Regions from separate parts of the Bradyrhizobium sp. LCT2 genome, predicted to be linked through region 2. Evidence: predicted binding sites of a transcription regulator. Region 2 holds the regulator's gene; each other region holds the start of a gene.

Region 1 (5,635 bases), 180 kb from region 2:
GAAGTTCAGCGGCTCGCGCGTGAGATCGCCGACGCTGGCGCCGGCCTCGGCCTGCGGCGAGGATTCGATCAGCCCATCGCGGCCCAGGATATCGGTCACGCGCGGCGTCGGCGCGGTCGAGGCTTCGGCCGTCGCCGGCGCGTCCGGCACAAATCCCTCCGCGAGCGAGGGATCGAGCAGGCGGTGCGTATAGTCGAAGGTCGGCCCGAGGATCTGGCCGCCGGGAATGTCCTTGAAGGTCGAGGACACCCGCCGCTGCACGCGCATGGCGCCGGTGTCGACCGGCTCGCTCGCACCGAAGCGCGGCAGGGTGGCGCGGAAGGCGCGAACCAGGAAGATCGCCTCGATCAGATCGCCGCGCGCCTGCTTGATCGCGAGCGCTGCGAGCTCACGGTCATAAAGCGAGCCTTCGCTCATAACGCGGTCCACGGCCAGACCAAGCTGCTCCGAGATCTGGTCGAGCATGACTTCCGGCACGCTTTGATCGCCGCGCCGCGCATTGGCGAGCAGGCGATGGGCGTTCTCGATGGCGCGTTCGCCGCCTTTGACTGCGACATACATGCTTCAGCTTTCCTTGCTCACGACCCGCGTGGTGCGGGGGATCGCGACCACGGCGTCATCGGCGACCAGCACCACGTCGATGCCGCGCGGAAACAGCGCCTCGTTGACACGCAGCCGCTCGAACAGGTCGGCGGGCTTGATCGAGGCCCGGAGCGTCGCGACGCCGTCGATGCCGGGGCCGCGCAGCTCGAAGCCCCGCCCTGCGTCAAGGCTATCGACCTGGAGGATCAACGTGGTCGACCGGTCCGGGTATTCGCTGGTGCCGAGCGCGAAGCGCCCGAGCGCCGGAAGCAAGGCGCCATCGCTGATCAGGGCAAAGCTCGCGATCGAGGAATCCTGAATGACCGGCGCGCCGGTGTGGAACTTGAGCCATTTCACGACGTGCGAGCTTTCCGACATCCGCGCATCGAGCCAGAGCGGCGTGTCGTGGTCGAACAGCGTCAGCGCGATCGCGGCGGCGCCGCGCATCATCGGCCCGGGTGTGCCCGCCATCGGCACGATGCGCTGGACCGAACCCGGCCGCGCCATCGCGTCCATGACAGAGCGAAAGGTCGATTGCGCCGACAGCACCTTGTCGGCGAACCCCGGCGGCAGTTCCGCAATCGTGGTCATGATCTCACCCCTCACCGCGCACCATGGTGTAGAAATCAACCTTCGTCGCGGCGGTCTCGGCCGCCGCCTGCTTGCGCCGGATCGTAAGCTGCTCGCGCAACGGTGCGATAACGTCCCGCTCGACCGATGCGGAAAAATCCCGCGACTGCACCAGCGCATCGCACAGCGCGATCAGCCGCGCCTTCTCACCGTCGCGTCCGAGCGTGTAGCCGAAGCCGACCTCGCCGCTCGCGAGCCGCACGGCGGCACGCGACACCGTGGCTTCGCCGAGGTTGAACGGGGCGCCGTCGCCGCCGACCCGGCCGCGCAGCATCACGAGGCCGTTTTCCGGCGCGCGCAGATCCTGATGGGCCGGGAGGGCGAAAGCGCGGAGGCGAGCGGCGATCTCGCCCGCCTCCGCGTGCGCCAGCACGGCCATCGCGGCCTTGCGCTGGGCTTGCTGATTGTTGTGCTGCGTCACCCGATCCACCGAACTTGCCGAACTCAAGTTGTCTATGATAGTAGACAACTTCATACGGAAGCGCCATGACTGTTTCGTGACAAGCGTGTGATTTTCGGGCTAGGCTGACCGGCGATATGAGCATGCAGGACACCGCCTCCACGGGCGTCGCGCTATGGCGCCTCGTTGCCGACGGCATCGAGCGCGGCATCGCCGACGGCCGCTTCGCCGCCGGCGACAAGCTGCCGGGCGAGATGGAGATCGCCGAGACCTATCGCGTGAATCGCCACACCGTGCGGCGGGCGCTGGCAGCCCTTGCCGAGCGCGGCCTGGTGCGCGCCGAACGTGGCAGCGGCACCTATGTCGAGGCGCAGCGCATCGCCTATCCGCTGCGCTCGCGCACGCGCTTCTCGGAGATCGTCGGTGCCGGCGGCCGTGAGCCGCGCGGGCAGTTGATCGAGGCGTCCGACGACGTCGCGACGCGCGAGCTGGCGCGCGAGCTGGGCCTGAAGGTCGGCGCCCCGCTGGTGCGGATCGAGGCGATACGCCTGGCCGACCGCACCCCGATCTGCGTCTCCACGACGTGGCTGTCGGCGGAGTTGTTTCCGGGCGCGGGCAGCGTGTTTGCGGCAACGCGCTCGATGACGAAACTGCTCGAACACTTCGGCGTCCGCGACTATCGCCGCGGCGCGACCCGGATCACCGCCGGCATCGTCGACGCGACCGACGCTGCACGGCTCGATCTGCCGCTGGGACGGCCGATCCTCGTGGTCGATGCCACCGACCACGGTCTCGACGGCAAGCCGCTGGTGACGAAGCATTCGCGCTTTGCCGCCGAGCGGGTGGAGTTTCTGGTGGAGAACGGCTGAGATGCAGCCCGCTCTTCCCCCCGCAAGAGGAGGAGGAAGAGCAGCGCCTGCTACTCCTGCATCATCTCGCCGCTGCCGCCGAACTCGGCGGGGAAATCCTTCAGCTTGGGCAGGCCGTCGCGCATCGGCAGCACCGTCTCGGCGTAGTTGACGTGGACGCCGGGCGTGAACGCCAGGGTGGGGATGGTGGCGGTGAAGACGTCGGTCAAACCGAGCGGCGGGTGATTGGTCATGAGATGGCCGCCGCACTTCCTGCAATATTTGCGCTGGCTGAGCGGCGTCTTGGCGAAGGTCTCGACGTGCTGCGCGCCCTCGGTGATGCGCACCGCGTCGGGCTTCCACAGGCTGAAGGCGTTCACCGGCCCGCCGGACCAGGACCGGCAGGAGCCGCAATGGCAATAGCCCATCGCCTCCGGCGCACCCGTGACCTCGACCGTAACCGCGCCGCAGAAGCAGTGTCCGACATGTTTCATTGGGTCGTCTCCGTTGATGAAGGTTGGAAATCCTCTCCCCGCTCCGGTTCACCGAGATCTCGGCGAAGGCGGATGCGGGGTCGCGACGAGCTTCGCTCGCGTTGGTAGCCTCGGAGTGAGGGGGAATCACTCCGAGGGACGTTGAAGGCGAGAGTCCGGCAAGGTCCGATACGCGCCTCGGCGCCGCCGCGCGTCCTCCTTTCGGCGGACGCGCGCGCAGAGCGCGAAAACTAAACTGACCGGCGCCAGGGAATAAGCATCGACACGCGTTGTTTGTACTGCCGGTATTCGTCGCCGAAGAGATCAATGAGGTCGCGCTCCTCCAGCGCGATGCCGACGAAGATGTAGATCGTGGTCACGGCCGCAAACAGCAGATGTCCCGCGGTCATGACCGGAGCCGCCCAGAACGCGACGATGAAGCCGAGATAGATCGGATGACGGACAAACTTGTAGAGCAGCGGCGTCTTGAAACGCGGCGGCGTCGCTTCCTTGCCGACGAGATGGTTGGTCACCTGATGCAATCCGAACAATTCGAAATGGTTGATGATGAAGGTCGAGGTGAACACCAGCACCCAGCCTGCGAAGGACACCGTGACCAGCGTCACGGCGAGATCCGGGTCCTCGACCTCCCATATGACGGTCGGCAGCGGACGCCACTGCCAGAACAGGAGCAGCAATGACAGACTCGCGAACAACACATAGGTGCTGCGCTCGATCGGTTTGGAGACGAACTGCGTCCACCATGTCTTGAAGCGCTGGCGCGCCATCACGCTGTGCTGGACGGCGAACAGCGCCATCAGGAGCAGGTTGATGATGACGGCCTCAGCCGTCGACGTGTCGGTTCCGGTGTCGATGGTCTTCGGCACCACCAGCCCCATCACGAAGCCGATAGCGTAGAGAATGGTGACGAAAAACACGAGATACGCCGCAATTCCGTACAGAAAGGCGATGAACTTGAAAATGCGAGAGCCCGTAACCTCCGGGCCGATCGAATGAACCTGGTGATCAATTTGGGACATGGAAAGCTCCGTTGTGCCGAGGCATCGGCACTGTTTGGTCTTCGCACCATGCCGGATCGGACGTTCCATGGCTTTTGCGGACGGTTGATTTTCGCCTGAGACGACTTTGATTTTTGCTTGAGACGACAGAAACGTGCGATTTTGCTTTGAAAACAACGTGCTCGACGGCGACCTGCGCGAACTGACCTGCGCCGGGGTCGCCGTGCCGTTGCAGCCGCAGGTGTTCGATCTGCTGCTCTACCTCGTGGCGCAGCGGGCCCGAGTGGTCAGCAAGGATGACCTGATCAGCCAGATCTGGAGTGACCGGATCGTCTCGGATTCCGCCCTGAACAGCCGGATCAATGCCGCGCGCAAGGCGCTCGGCGACGACGGCGCGACTCAGCGGCTGATCAAGACGATCCCGCGCAAGGGCTTTCGGTTCATTGGCGAGGTCCGGGAAGATGTGGCAGTCACACTGGCGCCTGCGGAACCCGCCGCGGCCCCGGCACGCACTGTTGCGGACCGCCCGGCGATCGCGGTGCTCGCCTTCGAGAACATGAGCGGCGATCCCGAGCAGGACTATTTCGGTGACGGGATCAGCGAGGACATTCTCACTGCCCTGTCGAAGCAGCGCTGGTTCATGGTGATCGCCCGCAACTCGTCCTTCATCTACAAGGGACGCGCGGTCCACATCAGGCAGATCGCCGAGGAGCTCGGCGTCCGCTACATCGTCGAAGGCAGCGTGCGCAAGGCGCACAACCGGGTGCGCATCACCGCCCAGCTCAACGACGCGGCGTCAGGCAGCCATCTCTGGGCCGAGCGCTATGACCGCGAGCTCGTCGACGTCTTCGCCGTGCAGGACGAGATCACCAACGCGATCGTCGCGGCGATCGAGCCGCAGATCCACGCAGCGGAGAATTTTCGCAGCCATCGCAAGCCGCCCGCGAGCCTCGACGCCTGGGATCTGTTGATGCGCGCGCTGTCGCACTACTGGCGCGTGACGCGGCAGGATCACGAGGCCGCACAGGCGCTGCTCGAGCGCGCGATCGGGATCGATCCGAATTACGGCCAGGCGCTGTCGGTGCTGGCGGCGAACCACATGTTCGGCGCGCATCTCGGCTGGGTCGAACTGGCCAGGGTGGCGCCAATAGCGGAAGCCGCCGCGCTGGCCGCGGTGCGCTGCGATCATGAGGACGCCTGGGCGCATGCCGGGCTCGGCAGCGTCTACTTCTCGACGCGCAGGCTTGCGGACGCGCTGTCCGAGTTCGAGCAGGCGCTCGCGCTCAATCCGAACTTCTCGCTGGCGCAGGGTTATTACGCGCTTGCGCTGTCCTATGCCGGGCGATCGAAGGACTCGTTCGAGGCGGCGCAGAGGGCGATCCGGCTCTCACCGCGCGACCCGTCGCTGGCGATCTATCACGGTATCGCCGGCTATGCGCGCTTCACCGAGCGGCGCTATGACGAGGCCATCGCGCTCGCGCGCGAGGCCATCCGCCATCGCGGCGACCTCACCGGCGCCTATCGCGTGCTCGCCGTCTCCGCCGGCATGACCGGCGACGGGATACTTGCCGAGATGGCGCTGGGCGAGCTCCGCCGCACCCAGCCGGGCATCTCGCTGCACTGGATCGCGACGCAACTGCCATGGGCCAGTGACGCCGATCGCGAGCACTATCTGGAAGGATT
Region 2 (5,635 bases):
TCTCAAAAGACCTCCGCTCCGGATCGGCCCCGTGCCGCATCCGGAGCGCAAGACCAACAACAAGCGTATATAACGGGTACAGGGGATCGGCGTGGCAGAGATGGCCGTTCAGAGCGATGTAATCGACGACGCTGGACCGTACGATCGCGCCAAGGCCTTGAGCGCGTTCAAGCTCGGCGACGTTACCTTCTACTGGATCACGCGGCTCTCCGCGATCTCGGTGCTGCTGATCCTCGGCGGCATCATCGTTTCGCTGATCGTCGGCGCTTTCCCGGCGATCAAGGAATACGGCTTCTCCTTCCTGTGGACGCAGCGCTGGGCGCCGTCGGCGGATCCGCCCGTGCTCGGCGCGCTCGGGCCGATGTACGGCACGCTCGTCACCTCGTTCATCGCGATGCTGATTGCCATTCCCGTCGGCCTCGGCATTGCGATCTTCCTCACCGAGCTCTGTCCGCAATGGCTGCGCCGCCCGATCGGCATGGCGATCGAGCTGCTCGCCGGCATTCCCTCGATCATCTACGGCATGTGGGGCTTCTTCGTGCTGGGCCCGTTCCTGGCCAACACCTTCCAGCCCTTCATGATCAAGATCTTCGACGGCGTTCCTGTCTTGGGCGCGATCTTCGCGGGTCCCCCGTCCTATCTCAGCCTGTTCAACGCCGCGCTGATCCTCGCCATCATGGTGCTGCCCTTCATCACCTCGATCTCGGTCGACGTGTTCAAGACGGTGCCGCCGGTGCTGAAGGAGGCCGCCTACGGCGTCGGCTGCACCACCTGGGAAGTCGTGCGCAGCGTGGTGATCCCCTACACCCGCGTCGGCGTCATCGGCGGCGTCATGCTGGCGCTGGGCCGCGCGCTCGGCGAGACCATGGCGGTGACGTTCATCATCGGCAACTCGTTCCGCATCTCCTCCTCGATCTTCGCGCCGGGCACCACGATCTCGGCGGCGATCGCATCCGAGTTTGCCGAGAGCGACGGCCTGCACCAGTCCGGCCTGATCCTGCTCGGCCTTCTGCTGTTCGTGCTGACGTTCTTCGTGCTCGCAGCGGCACGGCTGATGCTGATGCGGCTGGAAAAGAAGGCGGGGAACTAACGCCATGAACCCGATCTATTCACGCCGCCGCCGCAAGGACATCGTCGTTCGCGGACTCTGCATCGCCGCCGCCGCCTTCGGCGTCACCTGGCTTGCGCTGATCCTGATCACGCTGCTTTACAACGGCATCGCCGGTCTGAACCTCGAGATTTTCGTGGCAGACACGCCGCCGCCGGGCTCGACCGAAGGCGGCCTGCGCAACGCCATCGTCGGTTCGATCATCATGACCGTGCTCGGCGTCGGCATTGGCGCGCCGCTCGGCCTGTTCGCCGGCACCTATCTCGCCGAATACGGCCGCAACGACCGCCTGACCTCGGTGATCCGCTTCATCAACGACATCCTGCTCTCGGCGCCCTCGATCATCATCGGCCTGTTCATCTACGGCGCGGTGGTGGTGCCGATGCGCGGCTTCTCGGCGATCGCAGGCAGCCTCGCGCTCGCCGTCATCGTCATCCCGGTGGTGCTGCGCACGACCGAGGACATGCTGCTGCTGGTGCCGAACGCGCTGCGCGAGGCGGCGTCCGCGCTCGGCCTGCCGCGCTCGCTGGTGATCAAGCGGATCGCCTATCGTGCCGCCCGCTCCGGCCTCATCACCGGCGTGTTGCTAGCCACCGCCCGCGTCGCCGGCGAGACCGCGCCGCTGCTCTTCACCGCGCTGTCGAACCAGTTCTTCAGTCTTGGCCTGAACAAGACGATGGCGAACCTGCCGGTCACCATCAACAACTTCGTCCAGAGCCCCTACGCCTATTGGAAGCAGCTCGCCTGGAGCGGCGCGCTGCTGATCACGATTACCGTGCTTGCCCTGAATATTGGCGCGCGCATCCTTGGCGCCGAGAGGACCGCAAAATGAGTGAGCTTTCCGTATCGATGAGCGCGGCCGGTGGGCTGCCCCAGGCGCCGCTGCTGCCGGAAGCGCCGGCCAAGGTGACGGTGCGCAACCTCAACTTCTATTACGGCGAGCACCACGCGCTGAAGAACATCAACCTGACGCTCGGCACCAACCGCGTCACCGCGTTCATCGGCCCGTCCGGCTGCGGCAAGTCAACCCTGCTGCGCATCTTCAACCGGATGTACGACCTCTATCCGGGGCAGCGCGCCACCGGCCAGCTCATGCTCGACCAGACCAACATCCTCGACGGCAAGCTCGACCTCAACCTGCTGCGCGCCCGCGTCGGCATGGTGTTCCAGAAGCCGACGCCGTTCCCGATGACGATCTACGAAAACATCGCCTTCGGCATCCGCCTCTACGAGAAGATCTCGAAGTCCGAGATGGACGACCGCGTCGAGAAGGCGCTGCGCGGCGGCGCGCTGTGGAACGAGGTCAAGGATAAGCTCAACGCCTCCGGCCTGTCGCTCTCCGGCGGCCAGCAGCAGCGCCTCTGCATCGCCCGCACCGTCGCGGTGCGGCCCGAGGTGATCCTGTTCGACGAGCCCTGCTCGGCGCTCGACCCGATCTCGACCGCCAAGGTCGAGGAGCTGATCCAGGAATTGTCCGAGAACTACACGATCGCGATCGTCACCCACAACATGCAGCAGGCGGCGCGCGTCTCCGACAAGACCGCGTTCATGTATCTCGGCGAGCTGATCGAGTTCGACGACACCAGCAAGATCTTCACGTCGCCGAGCGACCGGCGCACGCAGGATTACATCACCGGCCGGTTCGGCTGAGGAGACGGGACATGGGTTCTGAACATACCGCAAAGGCCTTCGACACCGACCTCCAGGAGCTCACCCGGCTCGTCGCCGAGATGGGCGGGATCGCCGAGCGCATGATCGTCGATTCCGTCGACGCGCTGATCCGCCGAGACGTCGCGCTCGGCCAGCGCGTCGTCGCCACCGACACCGAGCTCGACGCGCTGCAGAAGCGCATCGAGGAGCGCGCCGTGCTCACCATCGCCCGCCGCCAGCCGATGGCGGTCGATCTGCGCGAGATCGTCGGCGCCATGCGCGTTGCGACCGATCTCGAGCGCATCGGCGACCTCGCCAAGAACATGGGCAAGCGCGTCGCGGCGCTGGAGACGGATTTTCATCCGCTCAAGCTGTTCCGCGGCCTCGAGCACATGACCGACCTCGTGCAGCAGCAGGTCAAGTCGGTGCTGGACGCCTATGCCGCGCATGATCTGCCGGCGGCGATGGCGGTGTGGAAGGGCGACGAGGAAGTCGACGCCATCTGCACCTCGCTGTTCCGCGAGCTCCTCACCTACATGATGGAGGATCCGCGCAACATCTCGTTCTGCATCCATCTGATGTTCTGCGCCAAGAACATCGAGCGGATCGGCGACCACGCCACCAACATCGCCGAGACCGTGTTCTACATGATCGAGGGCCAGGCGATCACCGACAAGCGGCCGAAGGGCGACATGACGACCTTCGCCACGACGGTCCCGAATACCTGAAGACTTAAGGAGCGACGACACCATGGGCGCACGCATTATGGTGGTTGAGGACGAGGAAGCTCTCACCGAGCTTCTCCGCTACAACCTCGAAGGCGACGGCTATGATGTGGAGACGGTGATGCGCGGCGACGACGCCGACACCCGCCTCAAGGAACACATCCCCGATCTGATCGTACTCGACTGGATGCTGCCGGGACTGTCAGGCATCGAGCTGTGCCGCCGGCTGCGGACCCGGCCCGAGACCAAGCAGCTCCCGATCATCATGCTCACCGCGCGCGGCGAGGAGAGCGAGCGGGTGCGGGGTCTTGCGACCGGCGCCGACGACTACATCGTCAAGCCGTTCTCGGTGCCGGAGCTCCTGGCGCGCGTGAAGGGCCTGCTGCGGCGCGCAAGCCCGGAGCGGCTCGCAACGGTGCTGGCCTATGGCGACATCGAGCTCGATCGCGACAAGCGCCGCGTCGCGCGCTCGGGCCGGCCGATCGACCTCGGCCCGACCGAATATCGCCTCTTGGAGTTCTTCCTGGAGCATCCCGGCCGCGTGTTCTCGCGCGAGCAGCTGCTCGACAGCGTCTGGGGCCGCGACATCTACATCGACGAGCGCACCGTCGACGTCCACATCGGCCGCCTGCGCAAGCTGCTCAATCTCGGCCGCGAGCAGGATCCCATCCGCACCGTCCGCGGAGCCGGCTACGCGCTGGATGATCGCTTTGCGAAGGCGGAGCAGACGTAAGCTAGGGGCGAGTTGGTTTGGCGAGCTGTCGCCACGATATCGGTGTCGTCCCGGCGAAGGCCGGGACCCATAACCCCAGGGCGCAATTGTTTGCGCGACAAGGGTAACTCCGTGTCCCCGTAACCACATCTGCTGGTGGTTATGGGTCCCGGCCTTCGCCGGGACGACATCGGAGTGTGTCGATCCGTCATCGCGTGACGGCGCCGTCTTTGCAATCAGCTAGAGCGACAAACTCACCGCGAGGGCTTCGCCGGTGCGCGCCGGCGATCCGCGGCGGGCTGATATGCCACGCGCGAGTGCTGCGCGCAGTAGGGCAGGCCCGACAGCGCCCTGCCGCCGCAGAAGAAGAAATCCGGGCTCGAGGGATCGCCGACCGGCCAGTGGCAGGTCGCCTCGTTCAGCTCCAGCAGCGACAGCCGCTGGCTCATCGGCACCACGTTGTCGTAGGTGACCGGTTCGGCCTCCACCTCGACCTCGAAGGCCTGCGCCAGCGCGGTGTTGCCGCGCGCAATGGGGCGGCTCACCCGCATCATGTGCTGCGCGGGGCGCGCCTTGCGCGGCCGCGGAGCCGCCGATGAGGGGCTCTTGGCGCGGCCGGATAGGCCGAGCCTGTGTACCTTGCCGATCACGGCATTGCGGGTCACGTTCCCGAGCTCGGCTGCGATCTGGCTGGCCGATAATCCGGCCTCCCAGAGCTTTTTCAACTGCTCGACGCGATCGTCGGACCAGGTCAAAACCGTCATTGCACCCTTTCCCTCGCCGTGCGGCTGCCATCCTGGCGCCTCGCGGCGAATGCCTAAGCCTCGAAAAACCCGTGCCGTCAGAATCCCTTAAGGCTCGCCGGGCGCGCCGATAACGCCCGAACGTCTACGCCGGTACATGAGGACTTAGAGGATCAGAAACACTGCACGAGATGTCGTATCTGACAAGCCAAACGCTACAATATGGCGTGACTCACGCGCAAGAGTCCGCCGACTCGCTTCCACATGTTCCGTGGCGAAAACCCCGCAATTTCGGCTCCGCAAGACTACGGATTCAGCGTTTCGCGAGGCTTTCGGGCGGCATTGACACCGGTTTCACCAGGCATAAGATAGTGTCACGTGCCGCCCTTAAAAGGCGGCACGTTTCGTTTTCCGGGCCGGTCAATGGTGCGCTGCGTGAGCGTGTTCAGGCCGTCCGCAACATCAAGTGATCGTCATGACTAACAGCGCAGCGCCGCATTTGCTTCCCGTTTTCGCCAGATCCGACCTCGGTTTCGAGCGCGGCGAAGGCTGCTGGCTGATTGCGACCAATGGCGATCGCTATCTCGATTTTACCTCGGGCGTCGCCGTGAACGCGCTCGGCCATGCCCATCCCGCGCTGGTCAAGGCGCTGCAGGAGCAGGCCACAAAACTCTGGCACATGTCGAACCTGTTCCAG
Region 3 (5,635 bases), 4.1 Mb from region 2:
GGTCGCCAATAGCCGCAGCGCGGCCGGATAGATGCGGTGCTCGACTTCGAGGATGCGTTCCGAAAGCGTGTCCGCCGTATCGTGGTCGCTGACGGGAACCGCGCCCTGCATCACGATCGGGCCGGCATCGGTCTCGGGGATCACGAAGTGCACCGTCGCGCCAGACAGTTTCACGCCGGCGCGCAGGGCCTGACCGTGCGGGTCGAGGCCGGGGAAGGACGGCAGCAGCGAGGGATGGATGTTGAGCATCCGCCCGTACCAGGCCCTGGTGAATTCGGCCGTGAACAGGCGCATGAAGCCGCCAAGACAGATCAGCTCGATGCCGTGCTGATCGAGCGCGGCCTGCAGCACCGCCTCGAAGCCGGCGCGATCCTTGCCGAACGGCTTGCTCTCGATCACCAGCGTGTTCACGCCGCTCGCCCTGGCCCGTTCGAGCCCCGGTGCATCGGCCTTGTTCGAGATGACGAGGGAAATTTCCGCCGGAAAATCCCGCGCGCTGGCTGCCTTGATCAGCGCGACCATGTTGGAGCCGCGGCCGGAAATCAGAATGGCGACGCGGCGCTTCATCACGGCGCCAGATCGAGATGGCCATTGTAGACGACGCGATGCTCGCCCTCGGCGGGGATCACGGTGCCGAGCTGCGCCACGCTCTCGCCTGCTTCGGTGAAGACCTGCACGACCCGGTCGACCTTGTCCGGCTCGACGATCGCGATCATGCCGATGCCGCAGTTGAAGGTGCGCAGCATTTCGAGCTCGGCGATCCCGGCCTGCGCGGCCAGCCATTTGAACACCGGTAGCACGGGCAGCCGCGCCAGATCGATGCCGACGCCAAGGTTCTTGGGCAGCACGCGCGGAATGTTGTCGGTGAAGCCGCCGCCGGTGATGTGGGCGAGCCCCTTCACCGCGCCGGTCTCTCGGATCGCGCGCAGGCAGGATTTGACGTAGAGCTTCGTCGGCGTCAGCAGCGCGCCGCCGAGCGTCATGACAGGCGCGAACGGCGCCGGCGCCTCGAAGCCGAGGCCGGACTGCTCGACGATCTTGCGCACCAGCGAGAAGCCGTTGGAGTGCACGCCCGACGAGGCAAGACCGATCACGGCGTCTCCTGCGGCGATGTCCTTGCGCGGCAACAGCGTACCGCGCTCGGCGGCGCCGACGGCAAAGCCGCCGAGGTCATAGTCGCCGTCCTTGTAGAGGCCTGGCATCTCGGCGGTCTCGCCGCCGATCAGGGCACAGCCGGATTCCCGGCAGCCATCGGCGACGCCGGCGACGATCGAGGCGGTCGCCTCCGGATCGAGCTTGCCGCAGGCGAAATAGTCGAGGAAGAACAGCGGCTCGGCGCCCTGCACCACGAGGTCGTTGACGCTCATGGCGACCAGATCGATGCCGATGCCGCCATGCAGGCCGGTTTCGATCGCGATCTTGACCTTGGTTCCGACGCCGTCGGTGGCGGCGACCAGGACGGGATCCCTAAAACCGGCCGCCTTGAGGTCGAACAGGCCGCCGAAGCCGCCGATCTCGGCGTCGGCGCCGGGCCGCGCGGTGGCGCGCACCATCGGCTTGATCAGATCGACCAGGCGGTTGCCCGCGTCGATATCGACGCCTGAATCGGCGTAGGTGAGGCCGTTTTTGCGGTCGGTCATGCCCGATTTCCAGTGGGGTTGCGGCTGGTTACGTCGAATTCCGGGGACGCGCAATGGCTCGCATGGCGCTCGGCGCCATACTATGTAGATATCAACGGGTTCAGCCTTCAAACGGGGCGGATTCGAGGTCAGGCCGGGTGCCGGGAAGCGCCGCGTGAGTATTCCGAACATCATCACTTTGGGCCGCATCATGCTGGTCCCGATCATCGTCTGGGCCATCGTGTCGAGCCAAATGGAGGTGGCGTTCGCCGTCTTCCTGATCGCCGGGATCAGCGATGCCGTGGACGGCTTCCTCGCCAAGCGCTTCAACATGGCAAGCGAGCTCGGGGCCTTGCTCGATCCGCTCGCGGACAAGGCGCTGCTGGTCTCGATCTATATGTCGCTCGGCATCTGGGGCGCGATTCCGCGCTGGATCGTGATCCTGGTGGTATCCCGCGACATCATGATCGTCGCCGCCGTGATCGTGTCCTGGCTGTTCGACCGGCCCGTCGAGATGAAGCCGTCGAAAGTGTCGAAGCTCAACACCGTCGCCCAGGTGGCATTCGCAGCGCTGGTGCTGGCCGCGCTTGCCTTCGGTTTCAAGCCGGCGCCCTATGATATTATCCTGATGGGCCTCGTCACGATCTTCACGCTCTCCTCCGTGTCGCTCTATCTCGTCGAGTGGGTCCGGCACATGAGCACGATCGAGGCCAAATGAGCGCGAACCGGCCCCGCAAAAGGCCAACTCACGCCCGATCAAGTCGAATCTTTCAAGCGAAGCCGGCCGTCCGGCATGGAGCAAAGCAAGCGTGGCAGGCCGCGTTCACCCCCGACAATTGGCGTTCTCGCTGCCACACGCGGAGAGCCTCAGCCGGGACAATTTCCTCGAAGGCCCCGCCAACGCTGCCGGCCTCGCCTTGATCGACGGCTGGCCGGAATGGCCGAACCGGATCATGTGGCTGGCCGGCCCCGAAGGCAGCGGCAAGAGCCATCTCGCCGCGATCTGGGCCGAGGAGGCCGGCGCCCGCTCGACCACGGCCAATGCGTTGACCGCCGCAGGCGTTCCTGGCGCGCTCGCCACCGGCGCGCTGGTGGTCGAGGATCTCAAGGCCAAGGATTTTGACGAGCGCGCCCTCTTCCACCTGATGAACCTCGCCCGTGAGGACGGCGCCTACGTCCTGTTCACGGGGCGCGATGTGCCGGCTTCGCTGGACATCGAGCTCAACGACCTGCGCTCGCGGCTGCGCGCAGTGCCGGTGGTCACGCTGCTGCCTCCTGACGACCAGCTCTTCCGCGGCCTGATCGTCAAATTCTGCGCCGACCGCCAGCTCACCGTGGACGAGAGCGTGGTCAGCTACCTCGCCACCCGCCTGGAGCGATCCTCGGCCGCCGCCCGGCAGGCCGTCGAACTGCTCGACAGCGAGGCTCTGCGGCTCGGCCGCCCCGTGACCCGGGCGCTGGCCGCCGAGCTGCTCCGCGACGCCTGACCCCGCCCGCCCCAACGCCGCTTGACGGCGCGGAACGGCGGAACATCAATGTCATCGAAACGTCATCGCCCTAACACATGCTCCCGGCGGTTTTGCGCGTCAGTCGCAAATTGGGGCAAACTGGATGGACCGACTTCTCATGGACTCCGCGCAAGCTATTGAAATAAAAGAAAAAGCCCCGGAGACCGAGAGCCTGCCGGCGATCGCATCGAGCCCCGAGCGATTCATCAACCGCGAGCTGTCCTGGCTGCATTTCAACCGCCGCGTCCTGGAGGAATCGGTCAATCCCAGCCATCCCGTGCTGGAGCGGGTGCGATTCCTGTCGATTTCCGCGAACAACCTCGACGAATTCTTTATGGTCCGCGTCGCCGGCATCAAGGCCCAGGTGCGCGAGGGCATTGCCGAGCGCAGCCCCGACGGCCTGACACCGTCCGAGCAGCTCGCGCTGATCAACCGCACGGTCTCCCAGCTTGCCTCAGACCAGCAGGCGATCTGGCGCGACCTGCGCGCCACGCTGGCCGATGTCGGCATCGTGCTGGTGGACGGCAAGGAAGTCACCAAGGCGGAGCGGACCTGGATCGAGGACTACTTCCTCAACAACGTGTTCCCGCTGCTGACGCCGCTCGCGATCGACCCGGCCCATCCCTTCCCGTTCATCCCGAGCCTCGGCTTCACCATCGCACTCCAGCTCACGCGCGCCGCCGACGGCAAGCAGATGAACGCGCTGATCCGCATGCCCGGCAAGATCGACCGCTTCATCCGCCTGCCGTCCGAGGGCACGATGCGGCTGATCTCGCTGGAGCAGGCGACCGCCCTGTTCATCAACCGACTGTTCCCCGGCTACAATCTGCATGGCCAGGGCGCCTTCCGCATCCTCCGCGACTCCGAGCTGGAAATCGAGGAAGAGGCCGAGGATCTCGTCCGCCTGTTCGAGACCGCGCTGAAGCGCCGCCGCCGCGGATCGGTGATCCGGCTCGAGATCGATGCAAAGATGCCGGAGCAGCTGCGCAACTTCGTGCAGCATGCCCTCTCCGCCGCCGACGACGAAGTCTTCCTGGTCGACGGCGTGCTCGCCATGAACGAGCTCTCGCAGCTCACCCGCCTCGACCGGCCCGACCTCGAATTCACCCCTTACGTGCCGCGCCATCCCGAGCGCGTGCGCGAGCATGGCGGCGACATCTTTGCCGCGATCCGGCAGAAGGACCTCGTCGTCCATCACCCCTACGAATCCTTCGACGTGGTGGTGCAGTTCCTCCAGCAGGCAACGCGCGACCCCGATGTCGTCGCGATCAAGCAGACGCTCTACCGCACCTCCAACAATTCGCCGATCGTACGCGCGCTTGCCGAAGCCGCCGAGGCCGGCAAATCCGTCACCGCGCTGATCGAGCTCAAGGCGCGCTTCGACGAGGAGGCCAACATCCGCTGGGCGCGCGACCTCGAGCGCGCCGGCGTGCAGGTCGTCTATGGCTTCCTCGAACTGAAGACGCACGCAAAACTCTCGATGGTGGTGCGCCGCGAGGGCGGCAGCCTCACGACCTACGTCCACACCGGCACCGGCAACTACCACCCGGTCACCGCGCGCATCTACACCGACCTCTCCTACTTCACCTCCGAGCCGACCATCGGGCGCGACGCCGCGCGCGTCTTCAACTTCATCACCGGCTATGCCGCGCCGAGCGATCTGGAAAAGATGGCGGTGTCGCCGCTGACCCTGCGCAAGCGCATCATCGAGCACATCCAGGGCGAGACCGCGCATGCGCGGCACGGCCGCCCCGGCGCGGTCTGGATGAAGATGAATGCGCTGGTCGACCCCGACATCATCGACGCGCTGTACGAGGCCTCACAGGCCGGTGTCCAGGTCGAGCTCGTGGTACGCGGTATCTGTTGCCTCAGGCCCGGTATCCCCGGCCTGTCGGAGAACATCCGCGTCAAGTCGATCATCGGGCGCTTCCTGGAACACGGCCGAATCTACTGCTTCGGCATGGGCCAGGGGCTGCCGAGTACGAAAGCGGCTGTGTATATCTCCTCGGCCGACATGATGCCGCGCAACCTCGACCGCCGCGTCGAGGTGCTGTGTCCGCTGCAAAATCCCACGGTGCATCAGCAGGTTCTCGAACAGATCATGGTCGCGAATCTCAAGGACAATGAGCAGAGCTGGCAATTGTTGCCGGATGGGTCCTCAACGCGTATGAAGACCGCGAAGGGCGAGGAGCCTTTCAACGTCCACAACTACTTCATGACAAATCCGAGTCTGTCTGGCCGTGGAAAGTCGCTCAAGGAATCCTCGCCGCGTCGTCTCACGCGCCGGAACGAACGCCATCCATCCTGATCGGGCGTCGACGTGACTCGGCCGCGCAAGCGCGGCTCGAGCGTCGCGGTCATCGACATCGGTTCCAACTCGGTCCGCCTCGTCGTCTACGAGGGACTGGCGCGGAGCCTCATTCCGATCTTCAACGAGAAGACGCTGTGCGGCCTCGGGCGCGAGGTGCAGAGCACGGGGCTGCTTGCGCCCGACGCCGTCGACAAGGC

What was found. Region 2 encodes PhoB, which activates phosphate uptake and scavenging genes when phosphate is short. Its sites were predicted from a motif close to TGTCATNNANCTGTCAT; they were not measured.
Region 1: phnF (phosphonate metabolism transcriptional regulator PhnF) is a predicted target of PhoB. The motif match lies at 1,699-1,715, and genes of this name have one in related genera.
Region 3: EI171_RS27080 (RNA degradosome polyphosphate kinase) is a predicted target of PhoB. The motif match lies at 3,156-3,172, and genes of this name have one in related genera.

The regions. Positions count from the first base shown of each region.
Region 1 covers NZ_CP034432.1:1,723,040-1,728,674, reverse strand. Annotated here, with positions in the region: gene EI171_RS08755 (carbon-phosphorus lyase complex subunit PhnI) at 1-561, opposite strand, end outside; gene phnH (phosphonate C-P lyase system protein PhnH) at 565-1,173, opposite strand; gene phnG (phosphonate C-P lyase system protein PhnG) at 1,178-1,642, opposite strand; gene phnF (phosphonate metabolism transcriptional regulator PhnF) at 1,750-2,481, shown strand; gene EI171_RS08735 (GFA family protein) at 2,532-2,954, opposite strand; gene mddA (methanethiol S-methyltransferase) at 3,185-3,973, opposite strand; gene EI171_RS08725 (winged helix-turn-helix domain-containing tetratricopeptide repeat protein) at 4,107-5,635, shown strand, end outside.
Region 2 covers NZ_CP034432.1:1,542,384-1,548,018, forward strand. Annotated here, with positions in the region: gene pstC (phosphate ABC transporter permease subunit PstC) at 101-1,090, shown strand; gene pstA (phosphate ABC transporter permease PstA) at 1,095-1,940, shown strand; gene pstB (phosphate ABC transporter ATP-binding protein PstB) at 1,937-2,758, shown strand; gene phoU (phosphate signaling complex protein PhoU) at 2,770-3,486, shown strand; gene phoB (phosphate regulon transcriptional regulator PhoB) at 3,509-4,216, shown strand; gene EI171_RS07915 (GcrA family cell cycle regulator) at 4,450-4,959, opposite strand; gene EI171_RS07920 (aspartate aminotransferase family protein) at 5,414-5,635, shown strand, end outside.
Region 3 covers NZ_CP034432.1:5,629,455-5,635,089, forward strand. Annotated here, with positions in the region: gene purN (phosphoribosylglycinamide formyltransferase) at 1-567, opposite strand, end outside; gene purM (phosphoribosylformylglycinamidine cyclo-ligase) at 567-1,640, opposite strand; gene EI171_RS27070 (CDP-alcohol phosphatidyltransferase family protein) at 1,795-2,337, shown strand; gene EI171_RS27075 (DnaA ATPase domain-containing protein) at 2,429-3,106, shown strand; gene EI171_RS27080 (RNA degradosome polyphosphate kinase) at 3,246-5,435, shown strand; gene ppx (exopolyphosphatase) at 5,448-5,635, shown strand, end outside.